Regions from separate parts of the Vogesella indigofera genome, predicted to be linked through region 2. Evidence: riboswitches for the same ligand, from Rfam matches in the RefSeq annotation. Region 2 holds a riboswitch; the other holds the start of a gene.
The links. A riboswitch is a leader RNA that binds a small molecule or an ion and turns the genes downstream of it on or off. The one in region 2 is predicted to bind thiamine pyrophosphate.

Region 1: linked by a shared signal. The riboswitch ahead of PQU89_RS01830 (thiamine ABC transporter substrate-binding protein) and the one ahead of thiC (phosphomethylpyrimidine synthase ThiC) in region 2 are both predicted to bind thiamine pyrophosphate.

The regions. Positions count from the first base shown of each region.
Region 1 is NZ_JAQQLA010000002.1:3,445-11,225, forward strand. It holds gene katG (catalase/peroxidase HPI) at 1-1,496, opposite strand, end outside; gene PQU89_RS01825 (hypothetical protein) at 1,703-1,975, shown strand; TPP riboswitch at 2,138-2,233, shown strand; gene PQU89_RS01830 (thiamine ABC transporter substrate-binding protein) at 2,288-3,304, shown strand; gene PQU89_RS01835 (ABC transporter permease) at 3,389-4,936, shown strand; gene PQU89_RS01840 (ABC transporter ATP-binding protein) at 4,920-5,861, shown strand; gene PQU89_RS01845 (SIS domain-containing protein) at 5,985-6,572, shown strand; gene PQU89_RS01850 (methyl-accepting chemotaxis protein) at 6,928-7,781, shown strand, end outside.
Region 2 is NZ_JAQQLA010000004.1:921,994-929,774, forward strand. It holds gene PQU89_RS10140 (response regulator) at 1-174, shown strand, start outside; gene PQU89_RS10145 (uracil-DNA glycosylase) at 328-1,041, opposite strand; gene PQU89_RS10150 (rhodanese-like domain-containing protein) at 1,249-1,575, opposite strand; gene PQU89_RS10155 (protein-L-isoaspartate O-methyltransferase family protein) at 1,575-2,234, opposite strand; TPP riboswitch at 2,363-2,502, shown strand; gene thiC (phosphomethylpyrimidine synthase ThiC) at 2,648-4,528, shown strand; gene PQU89_RS10165 (tetratricopeptide repeat protein) at 4,674-5,705, shown strand; gene PQU89_RS10170 (tetratricopeptide repeat protein) at 5,757-6,767, shown strand; gene PQU89_RS10175 (hypothetical protein) at 6,843-7,040, opposite strand; gene PQU89_RS10180 (hypothetical protein) at 7,199-7,573, opposite strand.

The sequences.
Region 1 (7,781 bases), on a different contig from region 2:
TTGACCGCCCAGTCCTTCTGCGGTGCCAGGCGGATACGCGCGCCGTTGGCGCCGCCGCGCTTGTCACTGCCACGGAAGGTGGCGGCGGAGGCCCAGGCGGTGCTGACCAGTTGCGCAGTGCTCAGGCCGGAGGCGAGCACCTTGGCCTTCAGCGCGGCGATGTCCTGCGCGTCGACCAGCGGGTGGTCCACGGCCGGCACCGGGTCTTGCCAGATCAGTTCTTCCGCCGGTACCAGCTTGCCGAGGTAGCGGGCGCGCGGGCCCATGTCGCGGTGGGTGAGCTTGAACCAGGCGCGGGCGAAGGCATCGGCAAACGACTGCGGGTCCTGGTGGAAGCGGCGGGCAATCGGCTCGTAGATCGGGTCGAAGCGCAGCGACAGGTCGGCGGTGGTCATCATCGGCGGGTGCTTCTTGCTCGGATCGTGCGCGTCCGGAATCATGTGTTCCGGCTTCACGTCCTTGGCCACCCACTGGAACGCGCCAGCCGGGCTCTTGGTCAGCTCCCACTCGTAGCCGAACAGGGTGTCGAGGTAGCCGTGGTCCCAGGTGGTGGGGTGGGGTTTCCATGCACCCTCGATGCCGCTGGTGATGGCGTGCTCGCCCTTGCCGCTGCCGAACTGGTTGACCCAGCCCAGACCCATTTCCTCGATCGGCGCGCCTTCCGGTTCCGGGCCGACCAGTGCCGGGTCGCCGGCGCCGTGTGCCTTGCCGAAGGTGTGGCCGCCGGCCACCAGCGCCACGGTTTCCTCGTCATTCATCGCCATGCGGGCGAAGGTTTCGCGCACGTCGCGGCCGGAGGCGACCGGGTCCGGGTTGCCGTTGGGGCCTTGCGGGTTCACGTAGATCAGGCCCATCTGCACCGCGGCCAGCGGGTTGGCCAGCTCGCGGTCGCCGCTGTAGCGATTGTCCCCCAGCCAGGTGCTCTCCGGTCCCCAGTAGATGTCTTCTTCCGGCGCCCAGATGTCCTCGCGACCGCCACCGAAGCCGAAGGTCTTGAAGCCCATCGATTCCAGCGCCACGTTGCCGGCGAGGATGAACAGGTCGGCCCACGACAGCTTGCGGCCGTACTTCTGCTTGACCGGCCACAGCAGACGGCGCGCCTTGTCGAGGTTGCCGTTGTCCGGCCAGCTGTTGAGCGGGGCAAAGCGCTGGTTGCCGGTGCCGGCGCCGCCGCGGCCGTCGGCGATGCGGTAGGTGCCGGCGGCGTGCCACGCCATGCGGATCATCAGGCCGCCGTAGTGGCCCCAGTCCGCCGGCCACCAGTCCTGCGAATCGGTCATCAGCGCGTGCAGGTCCTGGAGCACGGCGTCCAGATCCAGCGTCTTGAATTCTGCGGCATAGTCGAACGCCTCGCCCATCGGATCGGACTCGGCGCCGTGCTGGTGCAGGATGCCCAGCTTCAGCTGCTGTGGCCACCAGTCACCGTTGGAGGGGCCGCCGGCTACGGTGTGCGGGGCGGCGCTGCCCGAGAACGGGCACTTGGCTTCTGTCGACATGGTTCTCTCCTGTTGCTTTTGATTGTCAGCGGATCACGCCAGACGGCTGATCCGCTGCGGTTTGCTGGGGTTAATTTGACTGCTGATCTGGACGGTGACGCGCTGGTCACCCGGCTGGTTGTCGAGGAGTGCCATCACGCGCGCTGCGGCCAACGTTGCGGTTACTGCATCCACACCAGGTTGGCCCACAGGTCGTCGAGGGTGATGTGCTGGCGGAAGAAATGTTTCATGGTGTGGCTCCTTGCAGATCGGTGGATGACTGGATTATGGATACCGGTTATGCATTTGTTAAATTGATTGTTATTTTTGATGTGTTAGCTTTTTGCTATTTGCCTGCCATGCCGCACGCATCGGGTGCCCATTGCGCCGCGCTGGTGCATGCGCCATGTCGTGGTGATTCTTTTTATAGCGGCAAAGTGGTGAATTGGCAGTGCCGGCGGTGCTTTTTGCTGGCACGGCATTTGCTGAATGAACGGTGAGGGTAGCCGTGGTGGCTGCGCCTCGCTTGAGAGTCTGTCCCGTTGCTTCGGTCTGCATACTGCAAGACACGCCCGTTCCCGCCTTGGGGGCGGGCGATTTTTTTGCGCCGCCCGCGCGCCGCGGCGGTTAAGCAATGCCGCGCAACGCGCTATACTCGCCGCTTCGATCACCGGGGGTGTCTGCCACAGGCAGACTGAGAGAGACCCCAGAACCTGATCTGGGTCATGCCAGCGGAGGGAGCGTGATGCGCGGCCAGTCCGCGTCCCGCTTCTTCTTTTGGTGCGCGCCACTACCAAAAGAGGATGTCTGCAATGTTCAAGAAAACCGTACTGCTGCTGGCGCTGGCCGGCGCCTCCCTGACCACCCTGGCCGCCGAGCTGCGGGTGATGACGCACAGTTCGTTCAGCCTGCCCAAAGAGCGCATCGCCGAGTTCGAGAAACAGAGCGGCGCCAAGCTGGCCATCATCAAGGGTGGCGATGCCGGCGAGATGCTCAACAAGCTGATCCTGACCCGCGCCAATCCGGTGGCCGATGTGGTGTACGGCATCGACAACACCCTGATCGGCAAGGCCAACGCCGCCGGCGTGCTGGAGGCGACCAGCAGCAAGGTTGGCCGCAGCGTGGCCGCGGCCAGCCTGCCGGGCGCGGTGGCCATCGACTACGGTTACGTCACCCTCAACATCGACAAGGCCTGGTTCGCGGGCAGCAAGCTGCCGCTGCCGGCGACGCTGGACGACCTGGCCAAGCCCGCCTACAAGGACCTGTTGGTAGTGGAAAACCCGGCCACCTCCAGCCCGGGCCTCGCCTTCCTGCTGGCGACCATCGCCGGCAAGGGCGAAGAAGGCGCCTTCCAGTGGTGGGGCAAGCTGCGTGACAACGGCCTGAAGGTGGCCAAGGGTTGGAGCGAGGCCTACTACACCGACTTCACCCGCAACGGCGGCGCGCGCCCTATCGTGGTCAGCTATGCCACCAGCCCGGCGGCGGAAGTGTTCTACAGCAAGGAAAAACTGGCCGAATCGCCGACCGCCAATCTGGCGCTGAAGGGCGGCGTATTCATGCAGGTGGAGGGCGTGGCCAAGGTCAAGGGCGGGCAGCAACCTGCGCTCGCGCAGCAGTTCGTCGATTTCCTGCGCGGCGAGGCGGTGCAAAAAGAGCTGCAGACCAGCATGTGGATGTACCCGGCGGTAGCCGGCGTGGCGCTGGCGCCGGTGTTCAAGCACGCCGCGCAGCCGGCCAGCTTCAGCAATCCGGATCTGAAGGCGATGCAGCACAAGACCGCCGCCTGGGTCAGCCGCTGGACGCGACTGGTGATCAAGAACGCGCCGTGATGCGGCGGGCTGCCGGCACTGGCCGGCAGCGACTACTACTCATGACGGTAACGGCAGCAGCCGTTACCGTTTTCCATTGTCGTGATGCAGAAAGTGTTGTCCTTGTCTAACTCCCGCTGGCTGGCCTTGCCGCCGCTGTCATTCCTGCTGCTGCTGGTCGGGCTGCCGCTGTCGCGCCTGCTGTACGAGGGCGGGCTGGCGTTCAGCCCGGCGCTGCTGAGCGACGCCTACCTGCAGTGGCGCCTGGGCTGGTCGCTACTGCAGGCGGCGGCCACTTGCGGGCTGACGCTGCTACTGGGGGTGCCGCTGGCGTGGGTGCTGGCGCACTTCGAGTTTCGTGGCCGCGCGCTGCTGTTGCGGGTGCTGATGCTACCGTTCGTGATGCCGACGCTGGTCGCCGGCCTCGGCGTGCTGGCGCTGTTCGGCCCGCACGGCCTCAGCGGGCTGAACCTGCAGGACACGCCGTGGCTGCTGCTGTACGGCAACCTATTCTACAACCTGCCGCTCTTGATCCGCGCCGCGGTGGACGGCTTTGACCACGTGCCGGCCAGCCGGCTGATGGTGGCGCGCACGCTGGGCGCCTCGCGCTGGCGCGCGTTCTGGCGCGTGGAGTGGCCGGTGGTGCGACCGTGGCTGGCGTCGGCGCTGTGCCTGATCTTCCTGTACTGCTTCTCCGGCTTCGGCCTGGCGCTGCTGCTCGGCGGTCAGCGTTACGCCACGGTGGAGGTCGAAATCTACTCGCTGGTCGCCTACGAGCTGAACCTGGCCGACGCCGGCGCGCTGGCGCTGCTGATGCTGCTGCTCGGCGCCGTCATCGCGCTGCTGTACGCGCTGATCGAGCGCCGCCTGGCGCGGCCGGACAAGCGCAGCCCGCCGCTGCGCCAGCCGGTGCAAGGTTGGCCGCAACGGCTGCTGCTGCTGGCCAGCCTGCTGCTCTTGGCGCTGTTCGCCGCCGCGCCGCTGCTGGCGGTGCTGCTGCGCGCGCTGCTGGCCGACGCCGCGGCGTGGCGGGTGCTGCTGCAGGACGACACCCTGCTGGCGCTGGGCAACACGCTGCGCTTCTCGCTGCTGGCGCTGCTGCTGGCGACACTCCTGGGCCTGCTGCACGGGCTGGCGGCGCGGCGCAGCGCCGGCCTGCGCGCGCTGATGTTCCTGCCCTTCATGGTGTCGCCAGTGTGCGTCGCCTTCGGCCTGCTGCTGGCCTATCCCGCCTACAGTGCGACGCTGGCGCTGCTGGTGGCCGCCTACGCGCTCTTGGCCTACCCCTTTGTCGCCAAGGCGGTGGTCAGCGCCCGCGACGCCTTGCCGCCGGCGCTGCCCAATGCCGCGCGCACGCTGGGTGCATCGCCGTGGCGCGTGTTCTGGCGTGTCAGCCTGCCGCTGATGCGCCCGGCGCTGCGCCGCGGCATGGCGTTTGCCGCCGCCACCGCCGTCGGCGAGTTCGCGGTCAGCCTGTTCCTGTCGCGGCCTGAGTGGCTGACGCTGACCACGCTGATCTATCAGCATCTGGGCCGCCCCGGTGCGGCCAACCTTGAGGCGGCGCTGGTGTTGTCCAGCGTGCTGCTGCTGCTGGCGCTGCTGGCATTCATGGCCATCGAGTGGCCGGAGAAGACCCATGCTCGAACTTCGTGACCTGGCGCTGGCGTTTGCCGGCCGCCGCGTGCTGGACGGCCTGTCGCTGCAGGTGGCCGCCGGCGAAACCGTGGCCCTGCTCGGCCCCTCCGGCGAGGGCAAGTCCAGCCTGCTGGCGGTGATCGCCGGCCTGCTGCGGCCGCAGCGAGGCCAGGTGTGGCTGGGCGGGCGCGACATCAGCCGCCTGCCGCCGGAGCAGCGCCAGCTGGCGATGATGTTCCAGGACCACGCGCTGTTTCCGCATCTCGACGCCGCGGCCAACGTGGCCTTCGGCCTGCAGGAACGCGGTGTGCCGCGTGCCGTCGCACGCCAGCGTGCCGAGGCGGCGCTGGCGGCGGTGGGCCTAGCCGGCCGTGGCGCGGCTGCCTGCCACCAGCTGTCCGGCGGCGAGCAGCAGCGGGTGGCGCTGGCGCGGGCGCTGATCGGCGAGCCGGCGCTGTTCCTGCTCGACGAACCGTTTTCCAGCCTCGACACCCATCTCAAGCAGCAGCTGATCGACGACCTGCGCCAGCGGCTGTCCGCCATGGCGGTGCCGACCTTGCTGGTGACGCACGACCGTCACGAGGCGTTCGCGCTGGCCGATCGCGTCGCCATCCTGCAGCACGGGCGGCTGATCCAGGTCGGTACCCCGGGCGAGGTGCTGGCGCAGCCGGCCAGCGCCTGGGTGGCGCGCTTTGTCGGCTTCGACAACGTCGCCGCCGATCACGCCATCCCGCCGGCGGCCTTCCTGCTCGGCGACGGCCAGCCGTTGCGCACGGTGAAACTGGTCGAGCCGCGGGTGGAGGGCTGTCGCGTGGTGGTGGCCGGCGACGGCGGCGACTGGGTGCTGTCGCTGTCGGCGCGCGAGCTGGCCTCGCAGCCGTATCCGCAGCGCGGCGGCCATCTGGCGGTGGGCGTCGATGCCGCGGCGCTGCTGCGCTGGTAGCGCTTTGCTGCACCAGGAAGTGACACGCGGCCAGCACCGGGCTTGAGGCGGAACAGGTGCCGGGCGCGGCTTTTGGTGTAAACTGCCACGCCTGTTTCCGGATAATTGCAGAAAGAACGCACCATGAAGCCGCATATTCTCGACACCCTCCACCAAGCCCGTAACGCGCTGGATGCGCTGCTGGCCAATCCGGCAGCGCTGGCTGCCATCGGCGATGCCGGTGATGCGCTGGTGAACGCCTTCCGCCACGGCAAACGGGTGTTCAGTTGCGGCAATGGCGGCTCTATGTGCGACGCGATGCACTTTGCCGAGGAGCTGTCCGGCCGCTACCGCCTGAACCGTAAGGCGCTGCCGGCGGCCAGTATCAGCGACCCCAGCCATATCAGCTGCGTCGGCAACGACTACGGCTACGAGGCGATCTTCTCGCGCTATCTGGAGGCGCACGCCGGGCAGGGCGACGTGCTGCTGGCGATTAGCACCAGCGGCAGCAGCAAAAACATCCTCGCCGCGGTGAACGCGGCGAAAGCGCTGGGCGTCACCGTGGTGGCGCTGACCGGCCGCCCCGGCTCGGTGATCGGCGAGCTGGCCGATATCGATGTCTGCACCCCGGGCGGCCAGTACGCCGACCGCGTGCAGGAGCTGCACATCAAGGTGATCCACATCCTGATCGAATCGGTGGAGCGCGCGCTGTTCCCGGAAAACTACGCCTGATTGTCATCGGCATGAAATATAAAGCCTGCTCGCGAGCAGGCTTTTTTTATTCAATTGCGACATGGTGTTACAGCTTTTTCGCCGTGACAGCTTGATTCTATTCTGGCTTTAATTGAGCAGGGTTGGCATCAATGTCGTTCTGGCGGCTTTTGCCACGGTCAGGCTTGAGTTTTGTGCGTCGAAACATGCGGATTTTGTCATAAAATTGCTTATAGGCTATGACTTTGGCAACTAAGTAGAAATACGGGGTGCTAAAAGATCGCATTGCACTGGGGCCGGGTTGGCACTAGATATCAACAGTGATGACATCAGGATCACCCCTGGTGTCGCGCTAAACCCCACCGGAGCCACCCCCATGCTGCGCAATCCCACCATCGGCCAGCGTTTAAGTTTTCTGGTCGTCGTTCTGCTCGCCATCGCCGCCTTTCTCGGCGGCTACGGCATGTATACCCAGTCCAAGATTCTTGCCGATTTTTCAAGTACCTATCACGATCGCGTGGTGCCGCTGCAGCAGCTGAAGCTGGTGGCGGACGGCTACGCGGTCAGCATTGTCGATGCCGCGCACAAGGTCCGCGCCGGCGCGCTGAACCGCGACGGCTTCCTCGCCAATCTGGATCAGGCCCGCACGCAGATCCGCCAGCAGTGGCAGGCCTACCGTGCCACCGAGCTGACCGCGAACGAGCTGCAGCTGGCGCAGCAGGCGGAGCGCAGCATGCAGGCGGCCGACCATACCGTCGACCGGCTGCGTGAACTGGTAGTGGCCGGCGATAACGCGGCATTGCAGACATTTAATGATGTTCAGCTGTACCCGGGGTTGGACCCGGTATCGGGGCGTATCTCCGCACTGATCGACCTGCAGCTGAAGGTGGCGGCACAGGAATACGCCGCGGCCGAGGCCGACGCCGCCTTCTGCGCGCGGGTGTCGCTGGCGCTGATGCTGCTGGGCATGGTGCTGGGTGCGGCGCTGGGCTACACCATCATCCGCCGCCTGCTGTCGCAGCTGGGCGGCGAGCCGGACGACGTGGTGGCGCTGGCCGGGCGCATTGCCAACGGTGACCTCAGCCTGCAGCTGCCGGTGCGCAGCGGTGACCGCCACAGCATCGTCGCCTCGATGGCAATGATGCAGCAGGCGCTGATCGCGCTGGTACGCAACCTGGACTGCATCGTGGCGCGACTGACGGTGAACGCGTCCGAACTGGCGGCCGCCTC
Region 2 (7,781 bases):
GAGCTGCTGCTGGACCTGACCCGCGGCTGTACCGTCGACGCCTTCGACCGCAGCATCGACATCCTGATCTCGCGCCTGCGCCACAAGCTGCAGGACGACCCGCGCAACCCGCACCTGATCCGCACCGTGCGCGGCGAGGGCTACATCCTGGACGCGGCGACCAGCTGCCTGTGAACGCCGGCGCCAAGCGCGCGCGGCAACACGCAAGCGGCGGCGTGACCGGGGTCAGCACGCCGGCTGCGCGGTGAACGCCGTCTCAGCCGCTGGCCATCCGGGCCGCCAAGCGACGCGGCGCCGTTGCGGCCAACGTTGACCGCAGCCTGCGAGCTAGAACAGCCCGCCCTGAGCCACCGCGCCACCCCAGGCGATCTCGCCGCGGCCGCGCTCGGCCAGCCACCGGTTGGCCTGCGAGAAATGGCGGCAGCCGAGAAAGCCGCGGCTGGCCGACAGCGGCGACGGGTGCGCCGCCTTCAGCACGCAGTGGCGGGCGGCATCGATGCGCTCGGCCTTGCCGTGCGCCCAGTTGCCCCACAGCAGAAACACACAGCCGGGATTGGCCGCGTTCACCGCGTCGATCAGCGCGTCGGTCACCGGCTGCCAGCCGAGCTTGCCGTGACTGCCGGCGCGGTCGGCTTCCACCGTCAGCGAGGCATTCAGCAGCAGCACGCCCTGCGCCGCCCAGTGCGTCAGGTTGCCGCTGGCCGGCGGCGGCAGGCCGAGGTCGCTGAGCTGTTCCTTGTAGATGTTGCGCAGGCTGGGCGGGATCTTCACCCCGTCCGGCACCGAGAAACTCAGCCCCATCGCCTCGCCGGCGCCGTGGTACGGGTCCTGGCCGATGATCACCACGCGGATGTCGGCCGGCGCCACGTGGCGCAGCGCGTTGAACACCAGCTCGCGCGGCGGGTAGATCACCGCGCCGGCGGCGGCGCGCTCCGCCAGTTTTGCGTCGATCGCAGCCAGTTGTGCGCTGATGGCCGGCGTTGCCAGCACCTGCTGCCAGGCTGCAGGCAGGGCGGCAAGGGCGGGGGCGAGATAAGTCATGTTGTTAACCATCGGAATCACGAAAAATTCAGGGCTCGCCAGCGGGCAGGCGAGTCATTGCGGCCACCGAACCCGCGGCAGCAATAGCGGCTACCAACACCGCGCCAGACACGCCAAGACCCGCGCGTGACGGCATGCCGGGCCGGCAACGGTGCCAATAAAAAAGCCGCTCCACAGGGAACGGCTTTGCTTGCGGCCCACGTCGGCTCAGTAGCGCGCCATCGCCGGCTCGACCTCGTCCGCCCACGCCGCCACGCCGCCGCGCAGGCTCAGCACCTGCTCGAAGCCGGCGTTCTCCAGAAACAGGCCAACTTGGTAGCTGCGCACGCCGTGGTGGCAGATGGTCACCACCGGGGTGTCATCCGGCAGCTCGTTGTGGCGCAGTGGGATCAGGTTCATCGGAATCTGGCGCGAACCGGCTATGCGGCACAGCGCGAACTCCCAGTCCTCGCGTACGTCGAGCAGCACCGGCTGCGGGCGGGAAGCGTCGGCCAGCCAGTCGGCCAGCTCGCGGGCGTTGATTTCGCGGATCATCAGAAGCTGAAGCGCGACGGTTCGATCGCGTCCAGCTGCTGCAGGCGCGCGATATTGGTGTCGAAGCTGACGCTTTCCTGATACGCGGTTTCGGACACGCGGGTGATGATCTTGGCGACCATTACCGGCGCGTCGCCGACGATTACCGCCATGCGGCCGCCGACAGCCAGCTGCGCCTTCAGCGCTTCCGGCACCACCGGTACCGAACCGCCGACGCAGATCACATCGAACGGCGCCTGCGCCGCCAGGCCGTCAATACCGTTGCCCTGGCTCAGCGTCACGTTCTTGATGCCGGCGGTTTTGAGGTTGGCCGCAGCCTGCTGCAGCTGCTGCGCGTCGATGTCGACGCTGTACACGTGCTGACCGACGGCGGCCAGCAGTGCGGTCAGGTAGCCGCTGCCGGTGCCGATTTCCAGCACCTTGTCGCTGGCTTTCACCTGCAGGTCCTGTACCAGGCGGGCTTCGACTTTCGGCTCCAGCATGGTGCAGCCGTTGTCCAGCGGCAGCTGGGTGTCGACAAAGGCCAGCGCACGCTTGTCGGTACCGACAAAATCTTCGCGTTTCACGTGGAACAGCAGATCGAGAATGGAGGTGTCGAGCACGTCCCACGGACGGATCTGTTGCTCAACCATATTGAAGCGGGCTTGTTCGAAATTCATCGGAAACTCCGGCTTGGATTCAAGACAATATCAAGGACGACTCTGAAAACCGGGCTGCGACAACCGAGCTTTCGCAATCGTCCGCACGATTGCTAACTTGCGATTATCCCACATTTACCTTACCTTCACAGCATCGCTAGGGGTCCTGCTCCGGCTTGTGTACCATCCGCGCCAAGGCGCCGGCGGGGACAGCAGCCGCAGTGGGTGAGAGTCACCCTTCGAACCTGACCCGGATAATACCGGCGTAGGGAAGCGTAATCTGCCAGACACCGCCCGCTGCCATCCGTTCCGCAGCACGGCGGCCTGCCTGCAGCCGGATCTTCCGGGCCGCTCCTTGCGCCGTTTCATCGCCTTGGAGAACCTGCCCGATGAACGCGCCTGCCACACCCGATAGCCACAAGCCCAACCAACAGATGGTGGTCGATGCCGCCGCCATCGCGCCGCTGCCGAATTCCCGCAAGATCTACGTCGAGGGCAGCCGCCCCGACATCCGCGTGCCGATGCGCGAGATCAGCCAGGCCGACACCCCGACCCAGTTCGGCGGCGAGCAGAACCCGCCGATCTACGTCTACGACTGCAGCGGCCCTTACAGCGACCCGCAAGCCCAGATCAATATCCAGAACGGCCTCGCCCCGCTGCGCGCGGCGTGGATCGCCGAGCGCGACGACACCGAGTTGCTGGCCGGCCTGTCCAGCGACTACGGCCGCCAGCGCGAAGCCGACCCCAAGCTCGCCGACCTGCGCTTCAACCTGCAGCGCAAACCGCGCCGCGCCAAGGTTGGCCGCAACGTCAGCCAGATGCACTACGCGCGGCAGGGCATCATCACCCCGGAGATGGAATACGTCGCCATCCGCGAAAACCTCAACCGCCAGGCGTATGTCGAGAGCCTGAAAACGGCCGGCGGCAAGAACGACCGCCTGCTGGAGCTGATGACCCGCCAGCACCCCGGCCACAGCTTCGGCGCCAACCTGCCGGACACCATCACCGCGGAATTCGTGCGCCAGGAAATCGCCGCCGGCCGCGCCATCATCCCCAACAACATCAACCATCCGGAATCCGAGCCGATGATCATCGGCCGCAACTTCCTGGTGAAGATCAACGGCAACATCGGCAACAGCGCAGTAACGTCGTCGATCAGCGAAGAAGTGGACAAGATGACCTGGGGCATCCGCTGGGGCGCCGACACCATCATGGACCTGTCCACCGGCAAGAACATTCACGAAACCCGCGAATGGATCCTGCGTAACAGCCCGGTACCGATCGGCACCGTGCCGATCTACCAGGCGCTGGAAAAGGTCAACGGCAAGGCCGAAGACCTAACCTGGGAAATCTTCAAGGACACCCTGATCGAGCAGGCGGAGCAGGGCGTCGATTACTTCACCATCCACGCCGGTGTGCGCTTGCAGTACGTACCGCTGACCGCCGGACGCATGACCGGCATCGTGTCGCGTGGCGGCTCGATCATGGCCAAGTGGTGCCTGGCGCATCACCAGGAAAACTTCCTGTACACCCACTTCGAGGACATCTGCGAGATCATGAAGGCCTACGACGTGGCCTTCTCGCTGGGCGACGGCCTGCGCCCGGGCAGCGCCTGGGACGCCAACGACGCCGCGCAGCTGGGCGAGCTGAAGACGCTGGGCGAGCTGACCCAGATCGCGTGGAAACATGATGTGCAGGTGATGATCGAAGGCCCCGGCCACGTACCGATGCAGCTGATCAAGGAGAACATGGACAAGGAGCTGGAGTGGTGCCACGAGGCGCCTTTCTACACCCTGGGGCCGCTGACCACCGACATCGCACCGGGCTACGACCACATTACCAGTGCGATTGGTGCAGCGCAGATTGGCTGGTACGGCACCGCCATGCTGTGCTACGTGACGCAGAAGGAACACCTGGGCCTGCCGAACAAGAATGACGTGAAGGAAGGCATCATCACCTACAAGCTGGCCGCGCACGCCGCCGATCTGGCCAAGGGCCATCCGGGCGCGCAGATTCGCGACAACGCGCTGTCCAAGGCGCGCTTCGAGTTCCGCTGGGAAGACCAGTTCAACCTCGGCCTCGATCCGGACAAGGCCCGCGAATTCCACGACGAGACGCTGCCGAAAGACAGCGCCAAGGTGGCGCACTTCTGCTCGATGTGCGGTCCGCACTTCTGTTCGATGAAGATCACGCAAGATGTGCGCGAATTCGCCGCCAAACAGGGCATCAGCGAACAGGACGCGCTGCAGAAGGGTATGGAAGTGAAATCGATCGAGTTCGTGAAAGGCGGCGGCAAGCTGTACGACAAGGTGTAAGCCGGTTTTGCTCCAGCTGAAACGATAAAGGTTGGCCGCAGCGATGCGGCCAACCTTTTGTGGCGGGTACGTCTTCATTACAAAGCCATATTCCCCGCCGGCATATTTTGCGGCACCATGCTGGCTCCAACCGAAGGGGCATCGCATGAAAAGCGTTTTATTCAGTCTGCTGTTATGTATGCCATTGGCACTGCCCGCACAGGCCGCAGACATCAAACAATTGCTGCAGGACGGCTACTACCAACTGGCACTACAACAGGCCAGCCAAGCATTGCAGCAACTCCCCGCAGATGACTCCACTGGCCAATTACGTGCGCAAATCGATCTGGCCAACGCCACCCGGGAACACCGCCAACCCGCTCAGGCGGAACAAATGTTCAAGGCCTTGCTGCAGGACAACCGCCAGATTTCCCCCGGCAGCCTGCTCGAGGCAGAAGTACAAGATGGACTGGCTGCCGTTTATATGGACCTGCAGCAGGCAAAGCCGGCGAGCAAACTCTACCGGCGCATACTGGCTACGCGTCAGCAGCAACTGGGGGAGCAGCATCTGGACGTTGCCCAGACACTGAATGACCTGGGAGTTGCCCTGGGCATGCAAGACCAGATGTCTGAAAGCGAGAAGCTGCTGAAGCAAGCACTGCAAATACGCGAACAACTGGCAGGGCATGACAGTTACCCTGTGGCAGAAAGCCTGTACAACCTGAGCTTCAATCACATGGTTCCCGGTCAGTACCAACAGGCCGAACCCATGATGATCGAAGCCATCCGTATCAAGCAGCATGTCTTGCGCCCGGACCACCCCAGCCTGACTCGCAGCATGCGCATGCTGGGCTGGTTGTACCGCAAGGAAAAGCGTTTCGACGAAGCCATGGCGCAGTTGCAAGCCACTCTGGCCATGACCCAACGGAATGGCGAAGACTCTCTTGACCAGACGGGCAGAACCTTACGCGCCATCGCTGACTGCCTTCAAGACCAGGGCAAGGCCATGGAAGCGGAACAGTACTACAGACAGGCCTTGGTAGTGCTACAGCAGGCACTGGGAGCAAAACATTATGCCGTCGGACAGGCCATGAACAACCTGGGATGGCTGCTGAAAAAGAACCGCGATAGCGGCGAAGGTCAGCAACTGATCACCGAGGGCCAGCGCATCATGGAAGCTGCGGAAAACCAAAACTGACAACATGCCGGATAATTTCTGACTGCAAGCACATAACCCTGGGCTGCCCATATGCACATTTTCCGTCCCGTCATCCCCCTGCTTTTCGCCATTGCCTGCCATGCCGACAGTGTTGACGACCTGCTGCGGCAGGGCAATTACCAGCAAGCCACCCAACAGGCAGAAGCGGCGCTTGCCAGCGCCACCGACCAGCCCGCCCGCTGGCAGGCACAGCGAGACCTTGCCCGCAGCTGGCTACATAAGGATCGCTATCAGGAAGCAGGCGCCTTGCTGCAATCCCTGCTGTACGGCCCACAAGCCGTACCAGCCGACTCTCTACTGTATGCCGACCTGCTAGATGCATGGTTCGAAATTCTGCGGGACAGCAGCCGCTACAAAGAGGCAGACCCTGTAGGCACACAGGCCCTTGCCCTGCGCATACAGCTGCTGGGACCGCAGCATCTGCTTGTCGCAGAGTCATTGAACAATCTGGCCTTGTTACGCCAGTACACCGCTAATTACCGCGAAGCCATTCGGTTACATGAGCAGGCGCTTACCATGCGCAAGAGTCTTGCGGGAGAAAGCAGCCCCGAGGTAGCCGAAAGCTTGCATAACCTCGGCACGCTTTATGATCGCAAGAAAGACTGGTCTACTGCCGAGCAGTATTTGCAACAGACCCTGACACTCAAGCAACAAATCATGCCAGCTACCCATCCATCGATACGGGTGACCAAAGCACGTCTTGCTGCCAACTATATCAACAGCAAACACTACAACCGTGCGATTCCACTATTTGAGGAGGTGCTGGCAGCTGAACAGGGAAGTACGAACAGCAGCCCTTTGCACCAGGCTATCGTGTTGCGCGAGTTGGCCGATGCTCATCAGTATCTGCGTCATGTGGAAATATCCGAGCGCTATTATCTACAAGCGCTGGACCTCTTCGCCGCCAATGTCGGGAAGCAGCATTACGCATACGCCGTTGCATTGAACGGGCTGGGCTGGCTGTACAAAATGAACGGCAAGCCGGAGCAGGGAAAAAACATGATTGTCGAATCCGAGCGGCTATTCGATGCCATCAAGTAGTTTGCAGCGGTGGGGGATCTACAGCGGCACCACGACTGACCAGGGCTTTTAGCTGTTGAGCTCTCATATTTAGCCTCATCTACAGATGTACATGACAAGGAAAGTGAAAAAATGCTGTAGATCATCGCCTTGATTGTCAGGTTCAGTGTCACTCGACAGCTGAATCAAGCGCTGCTGCTCCCGCGTAAACGGCGCACCGACCGGCACATCGGCATGCGCAAGGTTGGCCGCAACGAGGGCAGTGGCGAGCAGGGCGGGGCGCAGTGGCAGCATGAATGAATTCCAGGGGACGATGCTTCATTCACCGGCAATACGCAGGCCGAGTCGGTAAGGAGTTTCACGTGGAACGGCGTCAAGCCGGCAGCGCCTTGCGGCCAAGCTTGGCGCCGGACAGCAAAACGGCAGCCCTTGCTTGTGGCGATGGCGCAAAATCAGGCTTTGCGCCGGTAGCTGACGCCGGGGAACACGCGGATGATGTCGTCGCCGCTTTGCGCCTTGCTGTCGGCTTCCAGCAGCTGCCAGTAGTGATCGCCGTCGAACAGGTCGCGATAGACCGGGATGCCGTCCTGGTAGAACATCAGGTGGTGGCCGATGAAATCGTCGAGCGAGCGCGGGGAGCTGTCGTCCTGCATCACGAACATCACCGCGGTGCTGGGGGAGAGCTCGCGGATCTGCTCGCGGTCGGCCTGCCACAGCCCGACAAAGATCAGCAGCACGGAGAACATCAATAGCGTCCAGGCGGCGGCCAGCGTGGACAGCACCGCCAGGATCGTCGCTCCGGTAAAGTAGAACCGACTGTCAAACATGATGCCCCCCTGTGCTGTCACCCAGCCATCCGGCAGCGGCGCAACCGGCGCCGAGATTTCATCATAGGTGAGGCTGGCGCGCTTTTCCGCAGCAAATCGGCGGCGCCGTTTATGTCAAAGCAATGAAAGTTGGCCGCAGTGTCGCCATTGCCTGATCATGGACAAGGTTGCGCCCGGACGGCATCCTTATCATCGCGCAGCCGTGGCC